One region of the Paenibacillus sp. EKM301P genome, then DNA from elsewhere that is predicted to be linked to it. Evidence: predicted binding sites of a transcription regulator. Region 1 holds the regulator's gene; the other holds the start of a gene.

Region 1 (11,518 bases):
TGTGACCAGTACTTCCATGAGAGAGCCAATATAGTCACGTCCACCCTCCACAACAATCATCGTACCATCATCCAGATAAGCTACACCTTGCCCATGCTCCTTGCCATCTTTGATAATCTGCACCATAATCTCCTCACCGGGCAGTACGACAGGCTTCACTGCATTCGCCAAATCATTAATGTTCAGCACAGACACACCTTGAAGTTCGCATACTTTATTCAGGTTAAAATCATTAGTTACAACTTTACCCTGCAACACCTTTGCAAGCTTAACCAGCTTACTGTCGACCTCTGAAATTTCCTCAAAATCCCCCTCATAGATGAGCACATTCACATCTAGCTCTTTTTGAATTTTATTCAAAATATCCAGACCCCGCCGCCCACGATTACGCTTAAGTAAATCTGAAGAATCTGCGATATGCTGAAGCTCCTCCAACACAAATTCAGGAATCACAATGGTCCCTTCAATAAAACCTGTCTTGCAGATATCCGCAATACGCCCATCTATAATGACGCTGGTGTCCAAAATTTTATGTTCCTCCAGCTTTCGTTCTTCTACATCCGTTCCCCGACCAAAAAAGCCTGAACTCCAAAAGGATGACAACTCGTCCCGTTTTTCTAGCCCAACCATCAACCCCACATATCCACATACCAAGGTAACCGCGGTCTGGATAAGTAAACCAGGTGCCCCTAACCCTGAAAAGAGTGGATAAACTGCCAAGGAAAGGATCAACCCCACCGCTAAGCCCATGACACCTGCCATCATCTCATTCATCGGAATTCGTACCAAACCTTCAATACCCTGCTGCAATCGATTCGCCACGGACGCCCCTGCGAATGAGCAGCCAACCATAAATACCACCGCTCCCGCTAACATCCAAACAGCCATTCCTGGTAAAGAACCATCACTCAACCATTGTGGCATCCACGTTACTAAGCCTCCTATCCGCTGGTATAACGTATAGCCAAACCACGCGCCGCACAATCCTGTAAAAGTTAAAATAGCCTTTCTCCACATTGAGTCTCTATACCTCCTTTATTTTCTTTTCAATAGTCTGCTATTTATTGGATACATAGCACTTCCCTTACCAGTATGGTCCATTTCCCACATAACTAACCCTGTGTTTTCACTTTTTATGCATAAAAAAAGCATTTATCCCCTTGAATGAATCAAGGAAATAAATGCTTCTTGTAGTTCTTGTCTGACACTAACGTTGCGAATGACGATATTGATCGTCCTGTTCTTCCTGTTTAGAACGATCCCGCTCACGTCCACGTCTGCGTGATAACTTCCGAATGTTCAGCTTCATACCGTACAACGCATAAAGCACCAGTGGTACAAAAATCAGCTTCGACAGCTGATCAGGAAATTTAACAGCTAGAACCACCGCTGCAATTACGACCCACGGAGCAACCCAGATCGCTTTTTTCGGAAGGCCGACCTTTTTGAAATTTGGATATCTCATGGAGCTAACCATCAAATAAGAGACTAGCAACATGGCAATCGACATGTATAACAATGAAATCTCGTTATGGAATAAGGACAACGTGGCTAATACGCCACCTGCTGCCGGAATGGGTAAACCTGTGAAATAACCTGGTACACCGGGACGTACGTTAAATCGAGCCAAACGCAATGCTCCGCACATCGGAAAAATGGCTGTAACCGTCCAAGCCAAAGCCGAATTCGCATCATGAAAAGCAACCATGTACATAATAACTGCGGGAGCAACACCAAAAGATATCATATCTGATAAGGAGTCCAGTTCTTTACCGAATTCGCTCTGGGCATTCAAAGCCCGGGCCATCCTTCCATCCAGTCCGTCCAACAACATGGCGACAATAACCATAATAGCGGCAAGACTGTATTTTCCGTCTACGGCCAATAAAATGGCGATCATTCCGAGAAACAAGTTACCCAAGGTACACATGTTCGGAATTGATTTGGTAATCATCTCTTCACCTCAATGTATGAATTGTTCCATTATAATCCTTTCACTGTATTACATTTACATTTGTCTGTCAATGAAAACTTGTTCCTGTAAACGTTTAAGCCCTTCTTTAATCGTACGTGCACGAACCTCTCCTATACCATCCACTTCATCCAGTTCTTCTATCGTTGCTGTCATGACATGTGGAAAACGTCCAAATCGCTCCACCAGATTATGAATAATTACATTTGGCAAACGAGGTATTTTGTTCAGCACCCGATATCCGCGTGCAGCAATATATTCTTCTGATGTCGCTGCTGAAGAAGGGTAGCCTAATAAACGTACTATATGATTCACATCCAGTAATTCGTCGTCCGTAGAACGTTTGAGTCCCAATATAATTTCACGGATCTTCTCGTCGCTGTCGTCTTTGGCATAATCCTTATACAGCAACCAAGCTTCTTCCTCGATATTACTGACAAGCTCCTCCATCTGCATGCTAATCAGCCTGCCCTCATTCCCGAGCTCGTTAATAAATCGTTTGATCTCCATTTTGATGCGCAGCACCATTTCGATCCGTTGAATGACATTAACGACCTCCGGCATGGTAACCAGTTCTTCGAATTCAGATGCAGTTAGATTCGTTGAGGCTTGCCCCAATACGGATCTATATTTTTCTAACGTCTGAATAGCCTGATTAGCTTTCGTTAAAATAACCCCGATTTCCTTGAGCGCATATCGTAAAGTCCCCTGATACAACGTAATAATATTACGACGCTGGGAAATAGACACAACCAGTTTGCCAGTCTGCTTTGCAACTCGTTCCGCCGTCCGATGCCGAATCCCTGTTTCTATGGACGAAATGGAAGAATCGGGAATCAATTGCGTATTGGCATATAAAATTCGTTTTAAATCCTCACTCAATATGATTGCGCCGTCCATTTTAGCCAGCTCATACAAATAGTTCGGCGAAAAGTCACAATTAATAGAGAAACCGCCATCCACGACTTCCATTACTTCCGGGCTATAGCCAACGACCAGAAGAGCACCCGTTTTGGCACGCAAAACGTTTTCCAATCCGTCGCGAAAGGGAGTTCCCGGTGCCACAAGCCGTAGCAAATCGTTCATTTTATCCAGTTGGCTCGCTTCCTTCATCCTCAATGCCCCCTAATCTAATGCGGCTGCCAGTGCATCTGCCACCGTTCCAACTCCTATAATTTGTATCCCTTTTGGATGTGTCCAGCCCTTCAAGCTTTTCTCGGGCATGATCACCCGTTTGAAACCTAATTTCTCTGCTTCTCGCACTCGCTGTTCTGCTCGGGATACAGCCCGCACCTCGCCTGTCAGTCCTACTTCACCAAAAATCACATCGTACGGCTTGGTAGGAGCATCCCTAAAGCTGGAAGCAATGCTCACCGCTATGGCTAAATCCACCGCTGGTTCATCCAGCTTTACGCCTCCAGCAACATTGAGATAAGCGTCCTGGTTTTGCAAAAACATGCCCATCCGCTTTTCTAATACGGCAATGATTAATCCCATCCGATGATGGTCAATCCCCGTACCCATTCGGCGTGGAGATGGAAAATGCGTAGCCGCAATGAGTGCTTGCAATTCAACCAACACAGGCCGGGTTCCCTCCATACTGGCAACGACTGTGGAACCAGCCACCCCCAGTGGCCGTTCGGACAGGAAGAGCTCAGAAGGATTCGCCACCTCACGCAAACCACTTTCGGCCATTTCAAAAATACCAATTTCATTCGTAGAACCGAAACGATTCTTAACCGCACGCAACAGCCGATACGTATGATGGCGCTCTCCTTCAAAATAAAGTACACAATCGACCATATGCTCCAACAAACGCGGACCTGCAATAGCGCCTTCTTTGGTCACATGCCCTACCAGTACTGTAGCAATACCTAATCCCTTGGCAATCCGCATAAATCGTGAAGTACACTCGCGCACCTGAGCTACACTACCAGGCGCACTTGTCACCTCAGGCAAATATACAGTCTGTATCGAGTCGATGACCAAAAACTCCGGCTTCAAGCTGTCCACTGCTTCTTCAATCGTCTCCAAATTCGTCTCACATAATACGTACAGACTGGGAGACAAAGCACCGAGGCGATCTGCACGTAGCTTCGTTTGGCGGACGGATTCCTCACCAGACACGTAGAGTACCTTTAAACCAGTTAAAGCCAGCTCATTAGAGGTTTGCAGCATAAGCGTAGACTTACCGATCCCCGGGTCACCACCCACCAGAACAAGTGAACCTGGCACCACACCTCCACCGAGTACACGATTTAATTCACCAATTCCCGTCAAAATTCGTGTTTCTTTGCCACTCTCCACTTCAATAATAGGAAGCGGTTTGTCTTTTGTGCTATGAGTAAGAAGGGAAGATCCCATTCCTTGAGTTTTTACAACGCTTTCCGTTTCTTCGACCATGGAATTCCATGCCTGGCATCCAGGACATTTTCCGTACCATTTAGGCGATTCATAGCCACATTCTGTACAGGAAAATTTAGTTTTCACTTTAGCCATACTTTATTCCTTGGCTCCTTCTTGACAACGATGATGTCAATTTTATCTTCACACAGCACCTGAAAGAGCTGTAACAATAAAAGTTTACCATTGAAGCTTGGCGGACGTAAAGCAATATCACAAACTTTCCCAAAGCTTTTACCCTACCCTTTCAAGGTGTTCAATACACAAAAAGGGTGCCTTCGCAATAGCTTTCCAGCCTGCGAGACACCCTTTTCTAATGTTTTATTTACTAAACTGCTTTAGGACTTCGCGGATACATTATCCTTTTTCGTTACTGTCAATGCACCGTTCTCTTCATCAATATAGAGAGAGTCGCCTTTAGAAATGTTTCCAGTCAACAGTTCCTCGGACAGGCGATCTTCAATATGCTTCTGGATTGCACGACGCAATGGACGCGCACCATACGCTGGATCGAAGCCTTCCTTGGCAAGGAAATTCTTAGCCTTGTCTGTCAACTCAAAGTCAACCTCATACTCATTCAGACGCTTACGCAGTTCCTCAGACATGAGTGAAACAATTTCGGCAATATGTTTTTCTTCGAGAGAATGGAACACGATGATTTCATCTATCCGGTTCAAGAACTCAGGACGGAAGCTTTTCTTCAGTTCATCCATCACTTTGCCCTTCATGTTATCGTAATCCGCCCCAGCGTCCACAACAGCTGTAAAACCAAGCGTGGAGTTACGTTTGATTGCCTGTGCACCAACGTTGGATGTTAGGATGATGAGTGTGTTACGGAAGTCAACAACACGTCCTTTGGAATCCGTCAGACGTCCATCCTCCAACACTTGCAGCAGAATATTGAATACTTCTGGGTGTGCTTTTTCAATTTCATCCAGCAACACAACAGAGTAAGGCTTACGACGTACCTTTTCAGTCAGTTGGCCACCTTCTTCATATCCTACGTATCCTGGAGGCGCTCCTACCAAACGGGATGTGGAGTGTTTCTCCATATATTCGGACATATCAATACGGATAACCGCATTTTCATCACCAAACATAGATTCAGCCAAGGCGCGTGCCAGCTCTGTTTTACCAACTCCAGTTGGACCGAGGAAAATAAAGGAGCCGATTGGACGTTTCGGATCTTTCAGACCGGCGCGTGCCCGGCGAATCGCCCGGCTTACTGCCTTAACAGCTTCGTCCTGCCCAATCACCCGTTCATGCAACAGTTGCTCCATATTCAGCAAACGATGTGTTTCTTCTTCCTTCAGCTTGCTGACTGGGACACCAGTCCAGATGGCAACGACCTGAGCAATATCCTCTGGTGTAACTTCGGAATCTGTACGCCCCTGTTGTTCTTTCCATTGGTTTTTAGTGACATCCAGCTCTTCACGAATTTTTTGCTCTGTATCGCGCAGTGCAGCTGCCTTTTCAAACTCCTGGCTTTGTACCGCTGAATCTTTTTCCTTACGGATATCTTCCAGACGGTTTTCCAGCTGTTTCAGGTTTGGCGGTACTGTATAGGAATTCAGCCTTACCTTGGAGCCCGCTTCATCAATAAGGTCAATAGCCTTATCCGGTAGGAAGCGATCCGTAATATAACGATCTGACAATCTTACTGCAGCTTCAATAGCCTCATCAGTGATTTTTACACGGTGATGCGCTTCGTAACGGTCGCGCAGACCATACAAGATTTGAATCGCTTCTTCTGGAGAAGGTTGATCCACGGTTATAGGTTGAAAACGACGCTCCAAAGCAGCATCTTTCTCAATATATTTGCGGTATTCATCCAGCGTGGTGGCACCGATACATTGCAGCTCGCCACGTGCCAGAGCAGGTTTCAGGATGTTGGAGGCATCAATTGCGCCTTCCGCTCCACCAGCACCAATCAGTGTATGCAGCTCATCAATGAACAATACGATATTTCCAGCTTGACGAATCTCGTCCATAATCTTCTTCAAGCGATCCTCAAATTCACCTCGATACTTAGTACCTGCTACTACAGAACCCATATCGAGTGTCATTACGCGTTTGTCGCGCAACGTTTCGGGAATCTCATTCGCTATGATTTTTTGTGCCAATCCTTCGGCAATCGCCGTTTTACCTACCCCAGGTTCACCGATCAAAACAGGATTGTTCTTTGTACGGCGGCTGAGCACTTGAATAACGCGCTCAATTTCCTTGCTGCGCCCAATAACGGGGTCCAGGTTATTTTCCTTCGCAGAAGCCGTCAGATCGCGTGCCAGACTGTCCAGAGTTGGTGTGCTGACATTAGCTGGAGCACCGTGATGGCTGGAAACCGCCTCGCTGCTGCCGAGCAATTGAAGCACTTGCTGACGCGCTTTGTTCAGACTGATACCCAGGTTGTTCAGTACACGTGCTGCTACGCCTTCACCTTCACGAATAAGGCCTAGCAAAATATGCTCGGTACCTACATAGGTATGACCCAATTTACGTGCTTCGTCCATAGACAGCTCAATGACTTTCTTAGCACGTGGAGTATAGGCAATGTTCGTCGGTTGCTCTTGACCGCGTCCAATCAGTGTTTCCACTTCATCCTGGATTTTTTCCAGTCCCAGCCCTAAACCGATTAAGGCTTTCGCTGCTATTCCTTCACCTTCACGAATGAGTCCTAGCAAAATGTGCTCTGTGCCAATGTTGTTGTGTCCCAATCGAACAGCTTCTTCCTGGGCCAAGGCAAGCACTTTCTGTGCACGTTCCGTAAATCTTCCAAACATCATATATCCTGCACCTCCACAGTGTGTATTTCAGTTCATTCTATATATTAAAGGGTTGTGCCTAATTTTTGCCGGATCAGCTTCGCCCGGTACATATCGCGCTCACCGGTATTCATTTTATCCCCAAAGCTTTTTTGTAAAAAGCCGGGTTGCGTCATCACATTAAGCTCATTCATCGCTGCAATGGAAGGACGCTCCAAAATCCCTAAATCTACACCGAGGCGTACATCGGACAGCCGCTGTGCAGCCTCCTTGGAATCCAAAACTGCTGCATATGACAAAATACCGAATGAACGCATCACCCGATCTGTAATCCGCAGCATGGATTCATTCATCAATCGTTCTCTGGCAGAACGTTCGTGCTCTATAATTTGCAGCACCACGCCATGTAGATTCTCGATAATTTCCGCTTCGGTTTGTCCCAAGGTAATCTGATTGGATACCTGAAACAAATTCCCAACTGCTTCGCTGCCTTCACCATAAATACCGCGAACTGTAAGACCCACCTGTGAAACAGCGGACAATATACGATTGATTTGATGAGTCATGACCAATACGGGCAAATGCATCATCACCGAAGCTCTCATACCTGTGCCGACATTCGTCGGACAACTGGTCAGAAAACCTCTCCGATCATCAAATGCATAATCAACATGCGCTTCAAATGCATCATCAATGACCATAGCGCGTTCCCAAGCTTCTCTAACCTGACATCCGGGATATAAGCACTGAATACGCAAATGATCCTCTTCATTTATCATAACACTAACTGATTCATCATCACTAATCAACACAGCACCGTTGCGAGATTCGTTCGCCAAATTAGGACTAATCAAGTGCTTCTCAACCAGTACCTGTTTGTCGATCTCATCCAACTCGGATATTTTCAAGGTATGAAAAGTACCAAAACGACGCAAATCATCATACTGAAGGATATCCGTTAAGCGTTGAAGCACTTCTTCCGACTGCTGATTGGTAGCAAGCATGGGAAAAGGCAGATGCTGCAAGTTACGCGCAATTCTTACCCGGCTGCTAATGACAATCTCCGAATCCGCAGCATCACCACGCATCCAATCACTTAGCGGCTTTTCCGTAAATCGGATATTGGGCATCACGCATTCCCTCCTACTCTTCACAAACTTTACTCTTCAGTCATTTCTTTTTCAAGCTTTCTGATTTGATCCCTAAGCTCAGCAGCTGATTCGAATTCTTCCTGTACAATGTGTTGTTGCATCTCTTTTTTCAAATCATCAATTTGCCGTTTAACCTTTAGTCGGCCTCCAGTACGGACCGGAACTTTCCCAACATGACTCGTACTACCATGCACACGCTTGAACAGAGGGTCCAGACGACTATCAAAATATTGATAGCATGATGGACATCCAAAACGTCCTAGCTTACTAAACTGTGTATAAGTCATACCGCAATCCTTGCATTGCAGATTTTGGGGAACACTGTGACCTGAAGACTGGCTTTTAGTGCTAGAATCAAAATCCAACATCCCTGACAACAAGCTATGAATCGAAAAGCCATTAGGTGTTCCAGGGATCATCTCCCCTTTTTCCTTCGCACATGTCTCACAAATATGAAACTCTGTCTTTTCGCCATTCACAATTTTGGTGAAATGCAAAGTTGCCGGCCGCATATTACATTCTTGGCACAGCATAAAAGCACCTCCTTCAACGTCAGGATTTTTACAAATCCCTACATCTGAATTGCAAATCTCTATTCACTGGTTAATGGATACTAGCTATTTGGCCGCCAGCAACGAGATCAGCATAGCCTTAAGCAATCTTGCTCGCAGTTGGTCACGATAGGGAAGCTTCAGCAATAATGTATCTCTTGATAAAGCAGCCTTTATTAGACCCGCTTCCCTTTTGCTTAAAAAATGAGCTTCCTCTAACTGATAAATCAATCCTTCTGCTGCCGATTGGCTAATTTCCTCCCCGATGCTCTGATGAAGGTGTGTATGGATCGCATGCTGTGCAGGTAATTGAATTCGCTGAATCCGAATATAACCTCCACCACCGCGTTTACTTTCCACCACATAACCTTTTTCCAGCGTAAACCGGGTACTAATTACATAATTAATTTGCGACGGTACGCAGGAAAAGCGGTCAGCCAGATCATTGCGCTGAATCTCCACTAAGCCTTGGGGACTTTCCAGCAGCATGCTCTTCAAATATTGTTCAATAATGTCGGAAACATTGCGCATTTCATCATCCTCCACTAACGGAAACGCAAGTATTCAAATACATTTCACGCTCCACAGAGTCCGCCGTATATTGAACTTAACCAAACGGTATAGTCACGAATCTAAGCTGTATTCAGGCTATTGCCTGTTCTACATCCATTGAAATTGTACCGTTTCGTTTCTAGTGTGACCTTTATTTGCGATAAATCATACACTTCTCTTCTGTCCATAAGAAGCAGCTCCTAACTATACGCAAATCATGTCATTATTGCTATACTTCTGTAGATTCACACTGGTTCTGATTGACTTTGACTTTCTTTGACTATATTCGTATTATAGCACAAATTTCATTTTTGCCAAGGGGTCAATACCATTTTTCGCAATCTAATTATGTTTTATACTATAGAATAAAAAAACTCTCCCATTATGGAAGAGCTTTGAATAATTATGATATCCCACATCCAATTTGGTTAAAAAGAGTTGGGCATTAAGAAAATCTAATTGGGCCTTTATCAGAAAAAATCCAATAGGAACGTTTGTTTTGTTGGTATTACACGTTTAAGTGCAGCCACAGACTCACTGCTTCCTTCAATGCGCCCCCAATTAAACAGGTTATCAGCTTGCTGGTAGCCGAGCATTAAAGTTGTTAATGACTGAATTCCCAGTTCCAAGTCAGCTACTGTATCGTTCTCAGGCAAATTACTTGTATCCACTCTTGCCAGATGTCCTTGCCCCTCCGTAGTAATCGTTAATCTCCATACTCCTTCATTCCAAGGAGCATACCGATCTGTCAGATGTAAGGTTAAACTTGTTTCCTCTCCAATCTGCTCAAAAGGGTATCTCTCTACAAAAGCAACAGCATCCACAATACGCCCCATAAAATAAGGCACCGTTTCCTGTTGAATTCGCGGATCATCGAGTAAAAAAGGCAGATTGTCATCTGCTGGAACGTAAATAAATTTACCTTGGGTTATCATTGAGTCATGATTTGCAAAATAAGTCCACAAAGCCCGACGTGCCGTCTCATTTTCATATACCAACTCATCACAATTTAACTGTTTATCTTCTATTTTGTATAGTGCATATCCCTGAGGATCGCCTGCATCTGTGTAATATACTACAGTTCGATAATTCTCATTTAAAATCCGTTCCTGCCACCATGCCTTATCTCGTACCAGCGTACCATTGTAACGTGAAGCATACGATTGATACACTTGGTCTAGTTCTGAAATATTTTTGATATCCCGTTTGACTATACCTTCTGTTTTAAGTTTAGCAGGGAATTTATCAATTGGAATGACGTATTTTTTGTACTCAGTATACGTTTCCCATCCAAATTTACGATAGAAGGCAAAAGAAAATGGATGCAGAAAAGAAAGGCTTTGTCCTGCGGTCTTCATTTCTTCAAGCGCATGCGTCAACAAACGTGAAACCATACCTCCGCGACGCTTTTCCGGCCACGTTGCCACACCAGCAATGCCTCCCATATCAAAAACCTGACCATGTATGTATACCTGTAGTGGTAGCAAAGTCAGTTTAGCGTTCAAGTCAGGTCCGTCGAATATCCCCCATGTTTGTTCTGGTTTGAATTTCTTCTTGGCTTTCTCCAGATCCTCCGGGGTCATTGTAAACTGAAAAGCATACTGGGATAATCCTATAGCTGCTTCAAATTCCTCACGTTGTAATTGTCTGATCTCCATAACTTCGTCACCTCGCTCGTATACTTGGACCTTTAAAAAAATACGCACTTAGAGTGTCGCAAAGCCTCTTCCCTCTGTCAACCTTAGAATCAGGTGTCCATCCACAAAATGCATAAAAAAAGGATGATAACCTCAGTGAGGTTATCATCCTTTTTACTTTTGCTTGGCAACGTCCTACTCTCCCAGGACCCTGCGGTCCAAGTACCATCGGCGCTGGAGGGCTTAACGGTCGTGTTCGGGATGGGTACGTGTGGAACCCCTCCGCTATCGCCACCAAACATGAATTTGCTTCGCAAATTCTTTTCAGGAATCAGCATCGCCAAATGCTGTGTGTTAGCTCGTCTCATATAAGCTACTCGAACTTATACGATGTGATGCTTACACCCTGAAAACTGGATCCGAAACTTCATTGCGTCTTATCTTAGGATAAGCCCTCGACCGATTAGTATTGGTCAGCTCCATGCATTAC
Region 2 (11,518 bases), on a different contig from region 1:
GGCGGTGGCGATTCAGCCATGGAGGAAGCGAGCTTCTTGACCCGTTTCGCTTCCAGCGTAACCTTGGTCCATCGTCGTGACGAATTGCGGGCATCTAAAATTATGCAAGACCGCGCACGTGAAAATGAAAAAGTACATTGGGCATTAAATCGTACTCCTCTGGAAGTTGTAACAGGGGAAACTGGCTTAAAGGGCTTGAAAGTACACAATAATGAGACCAACCAGGATGAGCTGATTGAGGCAGATGGCGTGTTTGTGGCGATTGGCCATACACCGAACACAGGCTTCCTGAACGGACAAATTCATACCGATGAACACGGCTATATTGAAGTGAAGCCAGGCACGACGGAAACGAACATCCCGGGTGTTTTTGCCTGTGGGGACGTGCAGGATAACCGTTATCGACAAGCCATTACGGCTGCGGGAACGGGATGTATGGCGGCTATGGATTGCGAGAAGTATCTTGAAGGCAGCGCTGTCCACGACTGGAGCGAAACACTGGATCAATAAAGAGTGTCTATAATACACAAAGTGGCTCATGTGAGGGGCTAAGCCCCCTCTGTTAAGCCCCGTTGTTTGTTCAGGAAGAGAAAGCCTGGTGCATTTGCACAGGCTTTCTCCTTTTTATGATTATTGAATTTATAAATTTTCAGCGGAGCTGAACAATTCTATAATCACAAGAAAAATTCCGTTAAGCGTGGTCTGGCTTCCTTGAAAGTACGTCAATAGACGTTTTTCTTACGGAGGCATGAGTTAAAAAGTTCAGCTAATCGTACATTTTTCAACAGGTAAGTGTCCTTGACCGTAACGGGGGCTTCAATTATAGTTGGAACGTAGGATTACTCCTACGAGGCAGGAATTTTAAGCATATATTTTATACCAGTTTTTTAAGTAAACATAAAGGTGGCTTGGAACATGTCTGAAAGTATCTATGTAGGTGTCGATTTGGGCGGTACCGCGATTAAAGTCGGCATTTGTAATGAAGACGGACAGCTTTTGCACACATATGAGGGACCAACCGAAACCGATAAAGGTGTAGACGTTGTCATCGGTAATATCGAAAAATATGTGCGGCATATTGTTGAGCAATCTCCTTATGAGTGGGATCAACTAAAAGGTGTCGGTGCAGGTGTTGCAGGTTTTACGAATGTTCGTGATGGTATTATTGTCCTCGCTCCTAATATTGGCTTTCGTGACGTACCGATCCGTGCGCTCCTAGAGAACCGGATTGGCAAGCCTGTAAAAATAGACAACGATGCGAATGTTGCTGCGCTGGGTGAGGCTTGGGCTGGCGCAGGCAAAGGCATAGAAAACTGTGTATGCTATACCCTGGGAACAGGTGTAGGTGGCGGTATTATTATAAATGGTAGAATATACCAAGGTTCTTCGGGTATGGCTGGGGAAATTGGACATATCAGCGTCGTGCCTGATCTGGAGGCTATTCAGTGTGGATGCGGCAAAATGGGTTGCTTGGAAACTGTATCTTCCGCAACAGGCATCATTCGTATGGCCAAGGATGCTGTGGAACGTGGCGACCGGACCTCTCTGGCGCTGGAAGATCACATTGCTGCCAAGGAAGTATTCGATGCTGCTAAAGCTGGGGATGAAGTCGCGTTGCGTATCGTGAACCGGGCTGCCTTTTATTTGGGGAAATCGATGGCAGCGGTTGCCGCTGTGCTTAATCCAGAGTTGTTTATTATAGGCGGCGGTGTTTCTAAAGCAGGCGACTTTTTGTTTGAAGAGATGCGTCGCGTATACGCCAAGCTGGCACCTGAGCCGCTTCAAAAAGGGGTATATATCGTACCAGCGGTTTTAGGCAATGACGCGGGTATCGTAGGGGCTGCTGGGTTGCTGCTGCGCTCTTAATCCGGGGTTGACGATAGGGGTACTGACATAGAGCAAAGAAGCAAAAGGAGAGGGAAGTCCATATGACAGATAATTTAAAAAATGCTGCACCGTGGGCAACGCTCATTATTATTACAGGGATGTCAGGCGCAGGGAAGACCATTGCGGTGCAAAGCCTTGAAGACTTGGGCTTCTTCTGCGTTGATAATCTGCCCCCTGTGCTGATTCCCAAATTTGCCGAGTTGATTGAGCAGTCTAACGGTAAAATTGGCAAGGTGGCTCTCGTCATTGATCTACGCGGACGAGAATTTTTCACCGCCTTGTCAGAATCGCTAAATTATATTAAAGATCATTTTACGATTCATTGTGAAATTTTATTCTTGAATGCGAATGACGGTGTTCTTGTACAACGGTACAAGGAAAGCCGTCGACGGCATCCGCTTGCTCCAGATGGTATGCCTTTGGACGGGATTCGATTGGAGCGTAAGATGTTGGAAGAACTCAAAAGCTCCGCTACACAGGTTATTGATACCAGTACGATGAAGCCCGCAACCTTAAAGGCGAGGATTATTTCGAGATTTTCCCATCTGGAGAGCAGTATGCTGTCCGTGAACATTACATCTTTTGGCTTCAAGTATGGTATTCCCATTGATGCCGATCTTGTATTCGATGTGCGTTTCCTGCCTAATCCCCACTATGTGGACCAACTACGTCCACACACGGGACAGGATAGCGATGTATATGATTATGTTATGAAGTGGCCGGAGACCCAGGCGTTTCTAACCAAGTTGTTGGATATGTTGCACTTTTTGATTCCGCAGTATCGCAAAGAAGGTAAAAGCCAGGTCATTATCGGTATTGGCTGTACTGGAGGTAAGCATCGTTCAGTTGCAATATCGGAGTATTTAGGAAAAATGCTGGGTGCCAGCGAGACAGAATCCGTTTCTGTTTCGCATCGGGATGCTGATCGGGACCGGCATTAATGAGGTGAAATCATGAAAGAGACCGGATCACAACGGGAGCGCCCACGTATTGTTGTTATGGGCGGCGGAACCGGCTTGTCCGTCATGCTGCGGGGCTTGAAGCAAAAGCCGCTGGATATTACGGCTATTGTTACAGTCGCTGACGATGGCGGAAGCTCCGGGATATTGCGCAGTGAGCTGCAGATGCCCCCTCCAGGGGATATCCGCAATGTGCTGACTGCCTTGGCTGACGTGGAACCAGTAATGTCAGATATGCTAAAATACCGTTTCGGTGCTGGATCAGGATTGTCAGGCCATAGTCTGGGGAATTTGATCTTAGCAGCGATGACTGATATATCGGGGGATTTTGTAACGGCGGTGCGTGAGCTTAGCCGTGTATTTGCTGTCCGGGGGCGTGTACTGCCAGCGGCTGAAGAAGGCGTTGTGCTCAGCGCCGAGATGGAGGATGGCACGGTGATCACCGGGGAGTCCAAAATCCCGGAAGCGGGCGGACGCATCAAACGTGTTTTTCTTGAACCGACTCACGTGGAGCCGTTGCCTGAGGCTGTGGAAGCCATTAATGAAGCCGATGCGATTCTGATTGGTCCCGGCAGTCTATATACCAGCATTTTACCGAATCTGCTTGTGCCAAAGCTTGCTGAGGCTGTGGTGAAATCAAATGCGATCAAAATATTTGTCTGCAACGTGATGACCCAGCCAGGGGAAACCGACGGCTATACAGTGGGAGATCATCTGCAAGCGATCTATGAGCATGTTGGGCATCACCTCTTTGACTATGTCATTGTGAATAACGGGGAAATTCCACCCCAAGTACAGGAGATGTATGCCGAGCAGGGAGCTAAGCCTGTTCAGGTAGACATGGGCGAGCTGGCTGATCGAGGATATAAAGTAGTGGCAGATACGTTAGTTCTGTTCCGTACGTATTTACGGCATGATGCCGACAAACTGAGCCAGCATATTTACCAATTGGTACAAAACTGGATGTTAAGAAGGAGGTGAGTCCCTTGTCCTTTGCGGCACAAACGAAAAAAGAGCTTACGATGATTGAAAGCCAGCCCTGCTGTGAAAAAGCGGAACTGTCTGCGCTCATACGTATGCTCGGATCCGTACAACTGTCGAATAAAAGGGTGATATTGGACGTGTCCACAGAAAATGCCGCGATTGCAAGGCGGATTTACTCCTTGATCAAAAAGCATTTTCAACTTCACATCGAACTGCTTGTACGGAAAAAAATGCGCTTGAAAAAAAATAATGTGTATATTGTCCGTATCCCCAATGGTGTACAAGAGCTGCTAAAGGAGCTTTATATTGTCTCAGAAGGTTTCTTGTTCACTGACGGGATTAATCGTGATATCATTCGGAAAAACTGTTGTAAGCGGGCTTATTTGCGGGGTGCCTTTATGGCAGGTGGCTCTGTGAATAATCCAGAGGGGTCGTCTTACCACCTTGAGATTTCTTCGATGTATGAGGAGCATTGTCAGGCGTTAGTTGATCTCGCTAATGAGTTTCATCTCAACGCCCGCTGTATTGAGCGAAAAAAAGGCTTTATCCTTTACATCAAGGAAGGCGAGAAGATCATTGAGCTGCTCAGTATCATTGGGGCGCACCAAGCCCTGTTCAAGTTTGAGGATGTACGCATTATGCGCGATATGCGCAATTCCGTAAACCGTATTGTTAATTGCGAAACAGCGAATTTGAACAAGACGATCGGAGCCGCTGTCCGGCAAATTGAGAATATCAAGCTGCTGGAGAGGGAAGTTGGTTTGGAGACCTTGCCGGATAAGCTGCGTGAAGTGGCAGAAATTCGACTCGCTCATCCCGATTTGAATTTGAAAGAAGTCGGGGAAATGCTCAAAGGGGTCGTGAGTAAATCGGGTGTAAATCATCGACTTCGCAAAATTGATGAGATGGCTGACAAAATCAGGGGGGAAAACGGCCTGATTCCGTAAAAAAGGGTCTGTGGGGCTCTTAGCCCCGGTTTTTTTAGTTTTTTTTCTAGTGTCTGTCCCGGGTTAATGTTATAATGTGATAAATAAAATGGAGTAAATAGCGTCCAGATTTATTTGATGAGGGGGTAAGCTGACATGTCAAAACATCCAGTAGTCGTACGCTTGAAAACAGGACTGCACGCCAGACCTGCTGCGTTGTTCGTACAGGAAGCGAATAAATATTCATCAGAAATTTTTGTGGAAAAAGAAGACAAAAAGGTTAATGCCAAGAGCATCATGGGTATTATGAGCCTCGCCATCAGTACAGGTACTGAAATCAATATTAGTGCCGAAGGTGCGGACGCCGAACAGGCTGTAAACGCTTTAGTAAGTCTGGTTAGTAAGGTTGAACTGGAAAATCAATAAACGAACATCTGCTTTGTGATATGATGTACTCTTAGTGAAAGCCCCCTCGGGGGCTTTTTTTGTATCCAGAGAAAAGCATTCAACCCGTCCCACCATTAAGCTATTGATGTATATTTATTTGAATATAGCGACCGCATTAAGTCCAAGCTACAAATAATTAAAACCCCTGTGGTATGCCTTGTTTCGGAAATTTATACCGCTTGACTGCAACCTTTTACCGTTTTTTCCGTCTGGAAGGTACAAACATTTTCAAGAAAGAGGTTGAGTACGATGAGAGTTTGGACAAAAACAGTAAGCACAGCAATTCTTGCAGGAGCATTATTAGCTGGAGGAGTAGCAGGAGGGCTGTGGACGGGAGCTGATCGCGCTTATGCTGCAACGGCGACGACGGCGAATGGTGTAATTAATGTGAGTGGAAGTGGTGAAATAATGGCTAAGCCAGACATCGCTTATCTCTCCATTGGGGTGCAATCGGAAGGAAATACTGCTGCTGCTGCTCAAAAAGCTAATGCTGCGAAAATAAACAAGGTCACACAGCTGTTAAAAGGAAAATGGAGTATCAGTGCAGACGATATTCAGACAAGCCAGTTCTCTGTACAACCTAACTATACCTATAACGAGAAAGAAGGACAGAAGCTCAAAGGCTACATTGCTAACCATACACTTTCTGTGAAATATCGCAACTTGGACAAAATTGGTCAGCTGCTGGATGAGGCTACAAACTCCGGTGCAAACAACGTAGATAATATACAGTTTTCCGTAGAGAATCCTTCTTCTTATGAGGAAGCTGCTATTGCAAAAGCGTTGGATAACGCTCAATCCAAAGCCAGTGCCGTAGCAAAATCAGCTAAACGCGGCTTAGGGGCTCTGGTGAATGTGACAGTAGATGGCGGGGAAGCTCAGGTTTTCACACAACGTGAGAATGCCATGTCCAAAGCGCTCATGGATATGAGTGGCGGAACAGAGATACAGTCGGGCCAAGTAACGGTGAAAGTCCAAGTGTCTGCCCAATATGAGATGAACTAGTATAGGCCATTAAACGGAGCCGCAAGCGCCTGCAACATTGCAGGGTGACTTGTTGGCTTCTTTTGTCTATTGAAACCGTTTTGTAATGAGTCTGTCATAGCTAATGGCTGTTAGGTGTACAGATTGAAATCAGTGAGTGTACAGATTGTAAACCACATACAATAGGGTATAGATATAATAAGAAAAGTGATCAAAACACATAGATAATACAGATTCACAATAGGAGGAATACTTACGATGAACAAGCATACGAAAAAATGGGGCTCAGCACTGCTGGCAGCGGGAATCTTAGCAGGGGTTGCGGTCGTTCCCGTTTCCTATATTGAGGCAGCTTCGACCAAACAGCAGCAAGCGACAACACAGCAACCAGGGGTCACCATCCAATGGAATGGTAAAACGTTGGCCGCTAAAGGTGTACAAGTGAACGGGAACACAATGATTCCAGTGGCAGCACTGCGTGATAGTTTGGGAATTCCGGTGAGCTATGACACCAAGGAAGGGACATATACAGTGGGGAGCGGGTACAACAAGCTCTATATCGTGGTCTCCTCCTCGGATGCCTATGCCAATGTGAACGGGATCAACACGCGCAGCATGGATGCCAAAATGATCGCCGGGAAGCTATATATTCCTATGAGTCTGCTGAAAGACTATCTGGGTATCGATGCGCAGTGGAATGCAACTCAGAAAACAGTAACATTGAGTAAAAGCCAGCTAAATCCGATCACAATTGCATCTCAGACGCTTCCAGCTTCGAGTAATGCAAAGGTATCCTATAAGATTAAGTATCCGCAAATCAGCGGCAGCCAGCTGAATCCTGAGGCTCAACAGGCCATTAATAATATGCTTAAAAAGCATGCAGAGACAGTATTGGCAGCAGGCAAAAAGATGGTGGCAGAGGGAGAGGTTACAGCAGAAAGACCGTATGATTTCGAAAATGATTTTGCAATTGCCTATAATAAGGACGGTATTCTAAGTGTGATTATGCAGGACTACTCGTATACAGGTGGCGCACACGGTATGACGGCACGTAAAGGATATACGTTCTCGCTTGCTGATGGTAAGCTGTTGCAATTGTCTGACGTATTGAAGGCAAATCCTAACTACAAAAAGTTCCTGAATGCTGATTTGAAGAAAAAAATTGATGCGCTCCAGGCTGGCGAAGGTTTTGAGAAATTTAAAGAGTTGGCCTCAGATCAGAATTTTTATGTGACCAACAGTGGAGTAACCATCGTGTTTGATTTGTATGATTATGCGCCATACGCTTATGGAATTCCGGAGTTTACTTACTCGTTCGCTCAACTGCTGCCTCAGGGCGGTAAGCCTTTTGCGGGACAAAATCAATAATCTGGATTAGTTATATATTGAAAATTAATAGTAAATAAAAAAGACTGCCTACCGGATACGAAAATCCGAGGCAGCCTTTTTATTTACCAGCTATTCAGAAGAAAACCACTTTTCTTATACACCTTCTGGAGAGGAGCTAGTTAACACTTTATCAATAATACCGTATTCCTTGGCATCATCAGCGGACATGAAATAGTCACGGTCTGTGTCTTTTTCGATGCGTTCCAGTGGTTGACCTGTGCGATCTGCGAGAATGCGGTTCAACTTGTCACGCATTTTCAGAATGCGACGGGCGCGAATTTCGATATCCGTTGCCTGTCCTTGTGCACCGCCTAGTGGCTGGTGAATCATAATTTCACTGTTTGGCAAGGCAAAACGTTTACCTTTGGCACCTGCATTCAGCAAGAAAGCACCCATGGAAGCAGCCATACCTACACAAATGGTAGATACGTCAGGTTTAATGTATTGCATCGTATCGAAAATGGCCATACCAGCTGTGATGGAACCGCCAGGGCTGTTAATATACAAGTGAATGTCTTTTTCAGGATCTTCAGCAGCCAAAAACAGCATTTGGGCAATAATTGAGTTGGCTACAACGTCATTGACGTCCGAGCCCAACAAAATAATGCGATCCTTCAACAGTCTGGAATAAATGTCATAGGCGCGTTCGCCGCGGTTACTTTGTTCTACTACCATAGGAACATAGCTCACGTCAAAAAACCTCCCTTAAATCGTTAGTGGATTTGGTGGATATGCCGAATACACATCCCTATTTATAAACTGTTACCGTATTAACCACATGATAAACAATTTCAAACAAAAAGTCAAAGAAAGTCAAACTATTGATTAAAAAAAAGAACGCTTAGCGCTCTTTTTGGTTAAAAACATTATATGGAACATTTAGCCAATCATATAAAACGACGCGCCCGCGAGGAATCGAACCTCGATCTCAGGCTCCGGAGGCCTACGTCATATCCGTTGGACCACGGGCGCAAAGATGAATCATTACAAGCAACCAACTAATTAATTGGAAACAAAGATGATTATATGATATACGGCATTGAATTGCAAGCTTTTATTACGTGCGCATATTCACATAAAAAGTTGAGAAATATAGGTTCAGATAGACTTGCATGTGAAGCAAATATTGGGTAAGATATACGTGGGACTTAAAAAGTTATCCCGGGACATTTTAAGACCAGTTAGAGATATAGCATAGAGACAGAACTTAGAAGTGTGCGGGAGTGGAAAGCATGCGAAAGATATTAGAAATACAGAAGCAGCTTCTGCCCGACCTCATGGATGTTTTGAAAAAAAGGTACACGATCCTGCATCAGATTATGTTGTCCGAAGTTATCGGACGCAGAACACTGGCAGCTTCACTGGATATGACCGAGCGCGTACTGCGCGCTGAGACTGATCTCCTTAAAGCGCAAGGGCTAATTGAGATTGAGAGTGTGGGCATGAAGGTGAGCAAAGCAGGACTGGATCTGCTGGAACAGCTGGAGCCGATTGCGAACAACTTGTTCGGCCTGTCCCAATTGGAGGATCAGATTCGTCAAGCCTACGGTTTGAGGAAGGTGGTTGTCGTTCCAGGGGATTCGGATGCTTCACCGTTAGCGAAGCAGGAACTGGGCCGTGCTGGCGCAAAGGCGCTGCTGAGTGTTATGGATGACGAGGACGTGGTCGCTGTAACAGGTGGCACGACGATTGCAGATGTGGCGGAACAACTGGCATTACCTGCTAACGGCCCGCTTAAGGGCGGATGGTTTGTACCGGCACGCGGGGGTTTGGGAGAGAGCATGGAAATGCAGGCAAATACAATTGCCTCCACGATGGCTCGCAAGGTCGGCGCTCAATACCGTCTGCTCCATGTACCGGATTTGCTCAGCAATCATGCTTACAACTCCTTGCTTGAGGATACGAATATTCAGGATATATTAAGCCTGATTCGAGAGAGTCGTATTATCATTCACGGGATAGGCAACGCCATAGCAATGGCCCACAGACGCAAGCTTGACCCTGAAACCTTTGCCCAGATCAGCAATGAGGGTGCGGTCGCCGAATCGTTTGGTTATTATTTTAACGAAGACGGCGTCGTTGTTCACAGAATGCTGACGCTCGGACTCCGTTTGGAGGACATCAGGCGTACGGAGACGGTGTTAGGTGTGGCTGGAGGCAAGAGCAAGGCTGCTGCTATTCATGCAGTATTGCGTTTCGGACAGGAAGACATTCTTGTCACCGACGAAGGCGCTGCTGCCGAGATTGTAAGCCGTTATTTAAGAGATTGATAAGGTTTTTTAATTGTGTTGTCTTGACGGGCTTTCGGGTCTGTCTTGAATATATAAAACTAAACTAAACGAACTTTGGGAGGAACTCACTCATGACAGTTAAAGTTGGTATTAACGGTTTCGGACGTATTGGACGCCTTGCTTTCCGCCGTATTCAAGACGTAGAAGGTATTGAAGTAGTAGCAATTAACGACTTGACAGATTCCAAAATGCTGGCACATCTGTTGAAATATGATACAACACAAGGTACTTTCCAAGGACAAGTAGAAGTACATGACGGTTTCTTCAAAGTAAACGGTAAAGAAGTTAAAGTTTTGGCTAACCGTAACCCTGAAGAATTGCCTTGGGGAGACCTGGGCGTAGACATCGTTCTGGAATGCACAGGTTTCTTCACAACTAAAGAAGCTGCTGAGAAACATTTGAAAGGCGGCGCTAAAAAAGTTGTTATCTCCGCTCCAGCTACTGGCGACATGAAAACTGTCGTTTACAACGTAAACCATGAAATTCTGGACGGAACTGAAACTGTAATTTCCGGTGCTTCTTGCACAACTAACTGCTTGGCTCCTATGGCTAAAACACTGCAAGACAAATTTGGTATCGTTGAAGGCTTGATGACTACAATTCACGCTTACACTGGCGACCAAAACACTTTGGATGCTCCACATGCTAAAGGTGACTTCCGTCGTGCTCGCGCAGCAGCTGAAAACATCATCCCTAACACTACTGGTGCTGCTAAAGCAATCGGTCTGGTTATCCCTGAGCTGAAAGGTAAATTGGATGGTGCAGCTCAACGTGTTCCAGTACCAACAGGTTCCCTGACTGAGCTGGTAACAGTTCTGGAGAAAAACGTAACTGCTGAAGAAATCAACGCAGCGATGAAAGAAGCTTCCGATCCTGAAACTTACGGATACACTGAAGATCAAATCGTTTCTTCTGACATCAAAGGTCTGACTTTTGGTTCCCTGTTTGATGCAACTCAAACTAAAGTTCTGACTGTTGGCGACAAACAATTGGTTAAAACTGTAGCTTGGTATGACAACGAAATGTCCTACACTGCACAATTGATCCGTACGTTGGAATACTTCGCTAAATTGGCTAAATAAGAATTCCTTATCGAGCAACATCATAGAGCGGAAACAGGTGTTATTGTTTCCGCTCTTTATATATCAAAATGTGCCTTAAATTCCTGTTTCGTAAAATTATAAGGGTGCGGAGGAATATGGAGATGAACAAAAAGAGCGTACGTGATATAGAACTGAATGGAAAACGGGTGTTTGTTCGTGTAGATTTTAACGTTCCGGTTGAGGATGGTAAAATTACCGATGACAAGCGTATTCGCGAAACCTTGCCAACCATTAACTACCTGATTGAAAAAGGTGCAAAAGTTATTTTGGCGAGTCACTTTGGACGTCCAAAGGGTCAAGTTGTTGAATCCATGCGTCTGACTGCTGCTGGTGTGCGTTTGTCAGAACTGCTTAATAAGCCTGTTGTTAAGGTGGACGAAGCAGTTGGCGAGGCTGTTAAAGCGAAAGTGGCTGAACTGAAAAACGGCGATGTGCTATTGCTTGAAAATGTACGCTTCTACCCAGGAGAAGAGAAAAATGATCCTGAACTGGCGAAGCAATTTGCTGAGCTGGCTGACATTTTCGTGAATGATGCTTTTGGTGCAGCA

The links. The regulator CtsR, encoded in region 1, represses protease genes until heat stress. The targets are predictions, from matches to a motif close to ATGGTCAATAAAGGTCAAACA.
Region 2: the regulator CtsR is predicted to act here: its motif matches at 8,376-8,396, upstream of clpP (ATP-dependent Clp endopeptidase proteolytic subunit ClpP).

Annotation. Positions count from the first base shown of each region.
Region 1 covers NZ_JAALFM010000017.1:30-11,547, reverse strand. Annotated here, with positions in the region: gene HFD99_RS22915 (PIN/TRAM domain-containing protein) at 1-1,017, opposite strand, end outside; gene pssA (CDP-diacylglycerol--serine O-phosphatidyltransferase) at 1,208-1,954, opposite strand; gene disA (DNA integrity scanning diadenylate cyclase DisA) at 2,009-3,085, opposite strand; gene radA (DNA repair protein RadA) at 3,098-4,471, opposite strand; gene clpC (ATP-dependent protease ATP-binding subunit ClpC) at 4,714-7,158, opposite strand; gene HFD99_RS22890 (protein arginine kinase) at 7,203-8,267, opposite strand; gene HFD99_RS22885 (UvrB/UvrC motif-containing protein) at 8,297-8,821, opposite strand; gene HFD99_RS22880 (CtsR family transcriptional regulator) at 8,906-9,370, opposite strand; gene HFD99_RS22875 (GNAT family N-acetyltransferase) at 9,862-11,049, opposite strand; rRNA gene rrf (5S ribosomal RNA) at 11,211-11,327, opposite strand.
Region 2 covers NZ_JAALFM010000007.1:196,359-207,876, reverse strand. Annotated here, with positions in the region: gene trxB (thioredoxin-disulfide reductase) at 1-510, shown strand, start outside; gene HFD99_RS18085 (ROK family glucokinase) at 916-1,866, shown strand; gene rapZ (RNase adapter RapZ) at 1,929-2,828, shown strand; gene HFD99_RS18075 (gluconeogenesis factor YvcK family protein) at 2,841-3,827, shown strand; gene whiA (DNA-binding protein WhiA) at 3,833-4,777, shown strand; gene HFD99_RS18065 (HPr family phosphocarrier protein) at 4,913-5,182, shown strand; gene HFD99_RS18060 (SIMPL domain-containing protein) at 5,453-6,208, shown strand; gene HFD99_RS18055 (PdaC/SigV domain-containing protein) at 6,446-7,555, shown strand; gene clpP (ATP-dependent Clp endopeptidase proteolytic subunit ClpP) at 7,670-8,266, opposite strand; tRNA gene HFD99_RS18045 (tRNA-Arg) at 8,477-8,548, opposite strand; gene HFD99_RS18040 (sugar-binding transcriptional regulator) at 8,809-9,846, shown strand; gene gap (type I glyceraldehyde-3-phosphate dehydrogenase) at 9,939-10,949, shown strand; gene HFD99_RS18030 (phosphoglycerate kinase) at 11,072-11,518, shown strand, end outside.